DNA from 2 places in the Roseateles sp. NT4 genome. Region 2 is predicted to be linked to the other one. Evidence: riboswitches for the same ligand, from Rfam matches in the RefSeq annotation. Region 2 holds a riboswitch; the other holds the start of a gene.
The links. A riboswitch is a leader RNA that binds a small molecule or an ion and turns the genes downstream of it on or off. The one in region 2 is predicted to bind thiamine pyrophosphate.
Positions count from the first base shown of each region.

Region 1: it holds a riboswitch for thiamine pyrophosphate, as region 2 does, so the genes downstream of both, ACS5PN_RS25095 (TonB-dependent siderophore receptor) here and thiC (phosphomethylpyrimidine synthase ThiC) in region 2, are expected to answer to the same signal.

Region 1 is NZ_JBPZGZ010000004.1:430,166-435,401, forward strand. Features, by position in the region: gene ACS5PN_RS25075 (hypothetical protein) at 1-89, opposite strand, end outside; gene ACS5PN_RS25080 (immunity protein Imm33 domain-containing protein) at 224-835, opposite strand; tRNA gene ACS5PN_RS25085 (tRNA-Asn) at 961-1,036, opposite strand; tRNA gene ACS5PN_RS25090 (tRNA-Asn) at 1,090-1,165, opposite strand; gene ACS5PN_RS25095 (TonB-dependent siderophore receptor) at 1,202-3,325, opposite strand; TPP riboswitch at 3,392-3,497, opposite strand; gene ACS5PN_RS25100 (YciI family protein) at 3,548-3,979, opposite strand; gene ACS5PN_RS25105 (DUF2845 domain-containing protein) at 4,238-4,630, shown strand; gene ACS5PN_RS25110 (NAD(P)/FAD-dependent oxidoreductase) at 4,655-5,236, opposite strand, start outside.
Region 2 is NZ_JBPZGZ010000001.1:698,054-703,289, reverse strand. Features, by position in the region: gene ACS5PN_RS03245 (thiazole synthase) at 1-198, opposite strand, end outside; gene thiS (sulfur carrier protein ThiS) at 201-404, opposite strand; gene ACS5PN_RS03235 (FAD-dependent oxidoreductase) at 397-1,398, opposite strand; gene thiC (phosphomethylpyrimidine synthase ThiC) at 1,398-3,278, opposite strand; TPP riboswitch at 3,357-3,475, opposite strand; gene ACS5PN_RS03225 (alpha/beta fold hydrolase) at 3,525-4,613, shown strand; gene ACS5PN_RS03220 (hypothetical protein) at 4,725-5,236, shown strand, end outside.

The DNA.
Region 1 (5,236 bases), on a different contig from region 2:
CCCCTGGGAACGCCTTGCGCCGCTAGCAGTGGGGCGGCGGTCAATCCGCCCGCGAGTATCAGGGCCACGAAATGCTTGCGCGACATCATGCGTGCTCCATTCCCGTCTGCGAGGGCGGTCCGCGACGTGGGGACTCTATCGCTTCGGGCGGGGCGAGGGCGTGGCGCAGGATCAGAGCGCTTCGCCGGCATGGCGGCGCGTGCTCAGGCGTTCCGTTGGACGGTCAGTCGGTGCAAGCAACGAACGCGCCGGTCTCGGTATCCCGCACGAATGCCGACCCTGCCGGCGAATCGAGCAGGTGGATGAATGAAGCATCCTGGTTCAGCACCGCGCCCAGCGAGACGTAGGCGCTGTTGTCCGGGTCATCCATGTACTCGTCGGACTCCTCGTTGGCCGTGATGCGCCAGCCGCTGTCATCTTCCTGCTCCGGCTCTTCCCGATAGAGGTAGCCCGCCGGCACGCCATCGCGAAGAACGCGCTGGGTGACGAAGCAGCGCTGGATGTAGCGCTCGACGATGTTGTGCGGTTCCTCATGCGCCGTATTGATGATGTGGCAGGCCGCGAACTCGATGCAGTCGCCCGCCTTGAGATCCGCGATGTGCCGCGGGTCGTTGTCGAGCCGCCCTCTGAAGCTGTGATCGGGCCCAATCTCATCGACCAGCACCCACATGCGTTCGGCCCCGGGGGCCTCGGGATCGTCGCTTTGGAAGCGGAAGATCAATTTGACGTTCTCGCCGACGGCGATCTTCGCGAGGGTTTCCGCGGCCGGTTTGAAGAACGTGTATCGGAACTGGGCCGCAAGTTCGTCGGCATTCGCAAGGTGCCAGGAGGGCATGCTGATCTGAGGCCTGTTGTGATCCGCGAAGAGGGTAGCAGCTCGCTTTCAGGGCGAATCGTCAGTTCAGAACTCGCTGCCGCAAAGAAAAAGCCCCATCCGCTTGCGCGAATGAGGCTTTGATTTGGCTCCCCGACCTGGGCTCGAACCAGGGACCTACGGATTAACAGTCCGGCGCTCTACCGACTGAGCTATCGAGGAAAAGTTCTATGTCGGCATGACAAGCGGTTGCGTCATGCGTCTTGGGTTTCTGTTGGCTCCCCGACCTGGGCTCGAACCAGGGACCTACGGATTAACAGTCCGGCGCTCTACCGACTGAGCTATCGAGGAACAGAGCCCGTGACTATAGCAGTTTTTTCAAGAGTCTCAGAGTCGGACCTCGAGACTCGTGCGGAAAGTCCGCGGCGCGAGGGGGTAGAGGTAGCTGTGCTCGTACTGCCAGGGCGACTCGCGCCAAGCGCGGCGGTTGGTCAGGTTGTCCACGCCGGCGCGCCAGATCCAGCTCTGATTGCCCACGTTTTGCAGATAGCGCAGGCCGGCATCGGCCACCGTCCAGGCGGGCACAGAGACGCTGTTGTCGGGCGTGGCAAAGCGGCTGCCCTCGTAGCGGACACCGAGCTGGGCCTGCAGCCCGGGCAGCAGGTCCTGGCGCACATGGGCCTTCAGCGTGGTCTCGGGCACATTGGGCGGCAGCTTGCCGTTGAGGCTGGCGTCGATGCTGCCTTCGCGGCGCGCCTGCAGGCGCATGGCGCTAGCGAACAGGCCGCCGCCGCTCCACTTCAGGTCGGCGCTGGCCTCGATGCCGCGATGGCGGGCATAGCCGTCGGCGCGGTGTTCGCAGCTCAGGTCGACGTCGCAGCTGCCGATGTCGCGCCACAGCGGGCGGCGGATGTCGAAGGCCGTCAGCGAGCCTTCGACACGCTGGGTGCCGGTCTTCAGGCCGATCTCGGTCTGGCGGCTCTTCAGCGCGGGCAGGGCCTGGCCGGCATTGACGTAACGGGCGCGGTTGGGCGTGACTTCACTTTCAACGCCCTCGCCCCAGCTCGCATAGACCAGCCAGTCGCTGGCGATGGCGTGGCTGAGCGCGATCCACGGCGTGGTGACGCCCTGCGAATAGTCGGTGCGCCGGCCACCATCCGTGCGCACGCTCTCGCGGTGCAGACGCGTGTAGCGAGCGCCCAGCCAGGCGGTGGTGCCGGCGCCGAGGTCCACGCGGTCGCGCAGATAGAGCTCGTTGCTGCGCTCGTCGCGGTTGGTGTTTTCGTCGGTCAGGTCGGGCTGGGCCGCGGTGACGGCGCTGCCGTCGATATTGCCGGTGCCGGCGTAGTTGTAGGCCTGGCGCTGGAAGCGGCTCTTGAACTGGCTCGTCAGCCCGCCGACGGTGAGGTCATGGCGCATGCCGGCGAGCTGCACGGGGCCGGTCGCGGAGATGTCCAGGGCCGTCGTGTCGCGATGCTCGTTCTCGCTGCGGAAGTCGTAGAGGTCGTAGCTGCCATCGGGGCAGAAGCGGTCGGCGTAGTAGTCGCCATTGGCGGCGCTGCAGCCATAGGCATAGGCCAGGCGGTCGTCGGTGCGCAGGCGCTGGATGCCGAGGATGGCTTGGGCGCGCCAGTCGCCGGAGAGCTTCTGCTGCACGCGCAGCGAGGCGTGCGTGTTGTTGAAGACAACCGGCAGGCTCCAGGGCTGGTTGTTCAGGTTCAGGTTGGGGTCGACGCTCTTGGCATCGGGCAGGCGGTCGCCGAGCAGGCTGAAGCCCTGCTGGCTGGGCTGGCTCTGGCGGTTGAACTCGACTTCGGCCTCGACCAGGGTGTCAGCGCTGATGCGCCAGTCGGTGGCGACGGCCAGCGTGTGCGAGCGGCCCTTGCTGTCGCGCAGCGTCGGGTCCAGACGAGCAGCGGCCACGTTGACGCGCAGGCCGAACTCGCGGTTGGCACCGAAGCGCTGCGAGTGGTCGAGGCTGGCCTGCACCGTGCCGCCCTGGATGGCCTCCAGCATCAGCGCCGTGCCGTCTTCGGCCAGCGGGCGCTTGACGACGAAGTTGACGATGCCGGCCGGCGAGCTGGTGCCGGCCTGCATGCCCGAGCTGCCCTTGAGCACCTCGATGCCCGACTTGTTGACCAGCGACAGCGCGGTCTCGCCGCTGATGGGCAGGCCGTCGCGGCGCAGGTTGAAGCGGTTGTCGAGGTCGAAGCCGCGTATCTTCAGCTGCGACCAGTAGCCCACGGCGTTGTAGGCGTCGGAGACGGAAGCATCGAGCTTGGTGATGCCCGAGAGCTGGCTGATACCGAGGTCGTCCAGGCGCTCGGCCGACAGACTCAGGGCCTGCATCGGCAGCTTGGCCGGCGGGTCGTTGAAGCCCGACAGGCTGGGCACGGCCTCGGTGGCCTTGCCGGTCACGCTGACCTGGGGCAGGGACTGAGCCGAAGCGAGATGCGACGCCAGCAGCGCCGTGGCGGCTGCGATGGAGGAAAGAGAAAGAAGTCGTGCCATCGGAATGCAAAGCGATGGCAGGTCGGCAAACGACAGAGCTCAGGGGCGGGAGACGAAGATTCGGCCTGGGCGTTCAGCGTGCTTCCCTGCGCGAGGATTACCTCAGTCAGGTTCAAAGGGACTGTCTCAGTCGCGCGCCGCCTTGGCAGGCGCAACACCCCTAGCGAAACGCCTGGTTGCCCAGGCGCGGTGTGGATTCTAGTCGCGGGCCTGTTTCAGGCCTCAGCTGCGCTGTTGCGCGTCCATCTTGGCGCGCAGCTTGTCTTCCTGTGCCTGCAATTCGGGCGTGAACGTCTCGCCGAAGTCTTCCGCCTCATAAAACGGACGGATCTCGATCTCGCTGTCGCCGGGCATCGGGTTGGGGCAGCGCTTGACCCAGTCGACGGCCGCATCCATCGATGTGACGTTCCAGATCCAGAAGCCCGCGATCTGGTCGTTGGGCGCACCGAAGGGACCGTCGATGACGGCGCGGTCCGGGCCGGAGAACCGCACGCGCTTGCCGGCGGACGTCGGCTTCAAGCCATCGCCGCTTTGCATGACACCGGCCTTCACCAGTTCCTCATTGAACGCGCCCATGGCGGCGAATTCTTCGGTGCTGGGCAGGCGGCCCGCTTCGGAATCGGCAGTGGCTTTCACGATCACCATGACGCGCATTTCAGTCTCCTTGACGGTGGCGGTGGGGCAGGGACGATGAGCGAGCATGCCCGGTTTGGACGGCAGCGGATGTAGGAAAGCCGCCCGTGAGCGGTTGGGCAGGCGGTTTCGAAACGGCCGGGCCGCGGCGTGAGCTCGCCGATACTTCCACCTCGTCTCAAAGCTAGGCGCGCTCGTGGTTCAGCCTGTCAACGTGAACGTCCCTGCGGCGTTCTGCCCGGACATGTGAGCGGCGCATGGCCGTCGAAGGAGGAAGCTATGGGACTGATTCACGCGCTGCGCTTGGGCTTCAAGGCAGGCGCGCTGGCTGCTCTGCTGGGCGAAGGAGGCGCCGTTCACGCCGACCCCTTGCGATGCAACGACACCAGCATCAACGAAGGCGATGCCAAGGTGTGGTTGATCCGGTCGTGCGGGCAGCCCACGGTCTCGGACTCGTACTGCGCCCGGATCCCGCAGCCGCTTCCTGCGCAATACGGCTATCCGACCTATCAGCAGGTTCAGCCGGTTCAACAGGTTCAACCGGTGTGCGTGGTGACGGAGGAGTGGCTGTACGACCGCGGGCCGGGAAATCTCGTCGCGGTGGTGCGGATTCGCGAGGGCAAGATCATCTCGATCCGCTACGGCGAGCATGGGCGGTCCGAGCCCCGCTAGCCAGCCTGCTGGGGAAGCCAGGCCTCAGTCGAACACTGGCGACTCCACGCCCAGCACCTTGTGCAGCTTGGGGCTGGTCGTCGTGTACTGCAGGTGCACGCGCTTGTCCGGGAAGACGTAGGGCGCCGCGCCGAAAGCGGCCAGCGCGCATTCGTGGAAGCCGGAGAGGATGAGCTTCTTCTTGCCCGGATAGGTGTTCACGTCGCCGACGGCAAAGATGCCCGGCACGCTGGTCTCGAACTTCTCGGTGTCGACGACGATCTGCTTGCGCTCCAGGGCCAAGCCCCATTCGGCAATGGGCCCAAGCTTGGGGCTGAGGCCGAAGAAGGCCAGCACCTGGTCGCAGGGCACCACACGCGTGATGCCGTCGTTGCCGGCGATCTTCAGCCCGGTGAGTTGGCCATCCGCCTCGGTGATGCCCACGGTCTGGCCGACGATGAACTGCATCTCGTGGGCGTCGCAAAGCTCATGCATCTTGGCAACGCTGGCGGGCGCGGCGCGGAAGCCATCCCTGCGGTGCACGAGGATGACGCTCTCGGCCTTGTGCGGGTTGCCGTCAGGGTTGGCGGCACAGAAGTTCAGCGCCCAGTCCAGGGCCGAGTCGCC
Region 2 (5,236 bases):
GGTTTCCTTCAGCGTGGCGCGGATGGCGGCGACAAAACCGTTGTCGCCGGCCGCGGCCAGCGTGCGCTTGAGCCCGACGGTCAGCACCTGGGCGCCGCTGGCGCGTACGGCCTGGTGCAGCACCTCGGGCGAGGGGTAGCCGGCCGTGCCGAGCAGGAAGCGGCTCGCCAGCTCACGGCCATAGAGCGTCCAGGACATGCTCAGCCTCCGGTGATGGGTTGGATCAGGGTCAGTTCATCGCCGGGCCGGATCAGCGTGGCCTCGCGCTGGCCCCGCGGCACGAAGATGCCGTTGACGGCAGTGGCGACGGCATCGGCCGCCCTGCCCTGCTCGGCCAGCAGCGCGGCGACGCTGAGGCCCTCACGCCAGGGCTGGGTCTCGTTGTTGATGCTGAACTCAGACATGCTGGAGGGCTTTCTCGGCCAGGGCCGGCGCCAGCAGCCAGCCATGGCGGAACAGGCCGTTGATGCGCAGCAGGCCGGGCCGGTGGTCCAGGCAGGGTCGGTGGTCGGGCAGCGCCGGGCGCAGATTGGCTTCCATGTGCACGATGCGCGCCTCGGCCAGCGCTGGCAGCACGCTGTGGGCCGCGGCCATCAGCTCGACGGCACTGCGCAGGCTGAGAGGCGAACGGTCCTCGCTCTCGATTTCCGACGCGCCGACGACGATGACGTCCCCTGGCCTCGGCACCAGATAGACGCGATGCCGCGGATGCATCAGACGCACGGGCCGATGGAGTTCGACGCCCGGCGCGTGCAGCCAGATGATCTCGCCGCGCACGCCGCGAAGAGCAGGCAGGTCGGGCTTGGCACCGAGACCCCGCGTGTCGATGACGAGATCGGCGTCGACAACATTCCCGTCATCCAGGTCCAGCCTGTGGGGCCCGACGGCGACGGCGCGTCGGCCCCAGCGCCATTCGACATCCTGCGATCGCTCGACAAAGGTCTGCAGCAATTCGCGCGGCAGCAACTGCCCCTCGCCGGGCAGCCACCAGGCCCAGAGGTCGGGCGCCAGCGTGGGCTCCAGCATCTGCAGCCCGGCGCGGTTCAAAGGCTCCGGCCCGCCCGGCAGTCGCGACAAAACGCGCTGAGCCGACCCGACGTCGCTGCCATGCGCCAGCAGCAGGCTGCCATCGATCTTCACGAGTTCCGGCCGCTCCAGCGCGTCGGCAATCGCCGGCCACAGCTCGAGCGAGCGCCAGCCCATGGCCGCGACGTCCGGCTCGGCATGCTCCTGCTCGGCTAGTGGGCTCAGCATGCCCGCCGACGTGAAGCCGGCCGCACCGGGTTGAGCCGGCCCCTCGGCGGGGTCGACGACGCTGACGCGATGGCCGGCCCGCGCCAGCTGCCAGGCCAGTAGCCGGCCCATGACACCGGCACCTGCAATGGCGATGGAGGCCATCAGGCTTTGGCGATCGGGATGTAGAACTCGCCGCCGGCCGCGCGGAACTCGGCCGACTTCTGCGCCATGCCGTCGGCGACGACGTCAGCCGCCTCCAAGCCCTTGGCAGCCGCGTACTCGCGCACGTCCTGAGTGATCTTCATCGAGCAGAACTTGGGCCCGCACATCGAGCAGAAGTGGGCCTCCTTGGACGAGTCCTTGGGCAGGGTCTCATCGTGATAGTCGCGCGCCGTGTCGGGGTCCAGGCCGAGGGCGAACTGGTCGTTCCAGCGGAACTCGAAGCGCGCCTTGCTCATGGCGTCGTCACGCGCGCGGGCGCCGGGGTGGCCCTTGGCGATGTCGGCCGCGTGGGCGGCGATCTTGTAGGCAATCAACCCCTGCTTGACGTCGTCGCGGTCAGGCAGGCCGAGGTGCTCCTTGGGCGTCACATAGCAGAGCATGGCCGTGCCCATCCAGCCGATCATGGCCGCGCCTATGGCCGAGGCGATGTGGTCGTAGCCCGGCGCGATGTCGATGGTCAGCGGCCCCAGCGTGTAGAACGGCGCCTCGTGGCAGTGCTTCAACTGCTCGGCCATGTTCGCCTGGATGAGGTGCAGGGGCACATGGCCAGGGCCTTCGATCATGGTCTGCACGTCGTGCTTCCAGGCCACCTGGGTCAGCTCGCCCAGCGTGCGCAGTTCGGCGAACTGGGCCTCGTCGTTGGCATCGGCACCGCTGCCAGGACGCAAGCCGTCGCCCAGCGAGAAGGTCACGTCGTAGGCCTTCATGATTTCGCAGATCTCTTCGAAGTGCGTGTACAGGAAGTTCTCGCGGTGGTGGGTGATGCACCACTTGGCGAGGATGGAGCCGCCACGCGACACGATGCCGGTGCGGCGCTGGGTGGTGAGATGGATGAAAGGCAGGCGCAGGCCGGCGTGGATGGTGAAGTAGTCGATGCCCTGCTCGGCCTGCTCGATCAGCGTGTCGCGGAAGATAGCCCAGGTCAGGTCCTCGGCCACGCCGCCGACCTTCTCCAGCGCCTGATAGATGGGCACGGTGCCGATGGGCACGGGCGAGTTGCGCACGATCCAGTCGCGCGTCGTGTGGATGTTGCGGCCGGTGGAGAGGTCCATCACCGTGTCCGCGCCCCAGCGGATGGACCAGACCAGCTTCTCGACCTCTTCCTCGATGCTGGACGTGACGGCCGAGTTGCCGATGTTGGCGTTGACCTTGACCAGGAAGTTGCGGCCGATGATGGTCGGCTCCAGCTCGGTGTGGTTGATGTTGGCCGGGATGACGGCACGGCCGCGGGCCACCTCCTGGCGCACGAACTCGGGCGTGATGATTTCGGGGATGGCGGCGCCCAGCGAGTCGCCGCGCAACCTCTGCTCGCGCTCGGCGTCGGACAGGTAGTCGCGCATCCACTCACGCTTGCCGTTCTCGCGCAGTGCGACAAACTCCATCTCCGGCGTGACGATGCCGCGGCGGGCGTAGTGCAGCTGGCTGACGTTGCCACCGCTGACGGCGCGGCGCGGCTGGCGCTGCAGGGCGGCAGCTTCGGCGCGCAATTGAGCTATGCGCTCGCTGTCCTCCTTGCCGCCATCGTCCAGGGCGACGCGGGTGCGGCCCACATAGGCCTCGGTGTCGGCGCGATCACCCACCCAGCTGGAGCGCACCGGCGGCAGGCCGCGGCGCACGTCGATGGCGGCCTGGGGATCGGTGTAGGGGCCGGAGGTGTCGTGCACCCCCACGCGCTCGCCGTTGGTCAGCGCGATCTCGCGCATGGGCACGGCCACGTCGGGCCGGCTGCCGCTGACGTAGATCTTGGACGAGGCCGGGAAAGGCTCGCGCGTCAGCGACAGGCGCTCGGCCAGCGAGAGGGTGGGATCGGGGGCGTTCAAGGCGGTCTCCTGGAGCTGTGATTCGGTGCTCCGTGGCCGCCTGCGGGTGCACGGCGAGGTGGGCCCTCGCCAGCACGCCCTCATGGCATGCGCTCTCCTTACGCCGGTACTAGCCGGTTCAAGTTCACGGGTTTGGCCTTGCGGCCATCTCAGCGTCTGCCTGCTGTTCAGCAAGCGGAGCACCCCGGAGCGGGCGCGACTGTACTTGCGCGCGCCGGAACGTGTCAACGCGACAATGCGGCCGCCATGCCCATCGCCCCGCTGCGCCAGTCCATCCGCTTCTGCACCGCCCCCGACGGCGTGCGGCTGGCCTTTGCCGAGAGCGGCGGTGGCGCGCCCCTCGTCAAGGTCGGCAACTGGCTGACCCATCTCGAGTTCGAGCTGACCAGCCCGGTCTGGGGCCATTTCATCGAGCGTCTGTCGCAGCGCCGTCGCCTGCTGCGCTACGACCAGCGCGGCACCGGCCTGTCGGACTGGGAGGTGCCGGAGATCTCCTTCGATGCCATGGTCAGCGACCTCGAGGCTGTCGTAGATGCGGCCGGCCTGGTGCGCTTTGCGCTGCTGGGCGTGTCGCAGGGTTGTCCGGTCGGCATTGCCTATGCGATCAAGCACCCGGAGCGCGTCAGCCACCTCGTGCTGCATGGGGGCTATGCGCGCGGGCGGCGCCAGCGGGGCCAGGCCGAGTCCAACGAACTGGCCGGCATGATGGTCAAGCTGGCCGAGCTGGGCTGGGGCAAGGACGACCCGTCCTTTCGCCAGTTCTTCACCAGCGCCTTCCTGCCTGACGCCAACACCGAGCAGCAGCGCTGGTTCAACGAACTGGAACGCATGTCGACCTCGCCTCGCAATGCGGCCCGCACGATGGAGACGCTCTACGACATCGATGTTCAGGCCTTGCTGCCTCGCCTGGCCTGCCCGACCCTGGTGCTGCACGCCACCGGCGACCTCAGCGTGCCCTTTGCCGAGGGCCGCGTGCTGGCCGGCGGCATCGCCGAGGCGCGCTTCGTGCCGCTGGACTCCCGCAACCACCTGATGCTGGCCGACGACCCGGCCTGGAAGCGCTGGGAGCAGGAGGTCTGGGACTTCCTCGGTCCGGGCGAAGGCATGCGCTCGGATGCGTCGTTCGGGAACCTCACGCCGCGTGAGCGCGGGCTGCTGGAGCTGATCGCCCAGGGCCGCGACAACGCGCAGATCGCCGCCGTGCTGGGCCTGAGCGACAAGACCGTGCGCAACCACATCACCAGCATCTTCGCCAAGCTGGAGGTGGAGAACCGTGCCCAGGCCATCGTGCTGGCGCGCGAAGCGGGGTTTGGGACCGCGGTCCCAGGCGGCTGAGGCCCTGCAGGGGCTGTCCTGGGACTCAGCTCTCAGGCGCAAAAAGGGGCGGCCCGGAATGATGACGACACGTCAGAACGACGCCGTCCACCGCTTCCGAAAGCCCCCACCATGCAAACCGAAACGACCCGCTACGCCCGCTGCATCGAAGCCTCCAAACGCATCCGCTGGGACATCGACCGCGATGTCATCCGCGGCCGCAGCTTCGACCTGCGCCAGAAGTTCCTGCCCGACCAGCTCTCGCTGATCGACGAACTGCCCTTCCTCAGTCCCGCGGACCAGCGCCTGCTCGGCCAGATCCAGGGCCGCACCTACGCCAACATGTTCGGCCTCGTCGAACGCTTCATCGGCGCCAAGATGCTGGAGATCAGCCGCGACCACTGGCTGGGCGACCAGACCGCGCTGGAAGCCCTGGTGCGCTTCACCGACGAGGAGATGAAGCACCAGGAGCTGTTCCGCCGCATCGAGGCCCTGGCCGCCGACCGCATGGCACCAGGCTACCGTTTCGAGGCCACGCCCAATGGCGTCGCGGAGTTCGTGCTCGGCAAGAGCAGCTGGGCGGTTCTGGCCCTGACCTGCCATATCGAGCTGTTCACGCAGACCCACTACCGCGCCAGCATCGG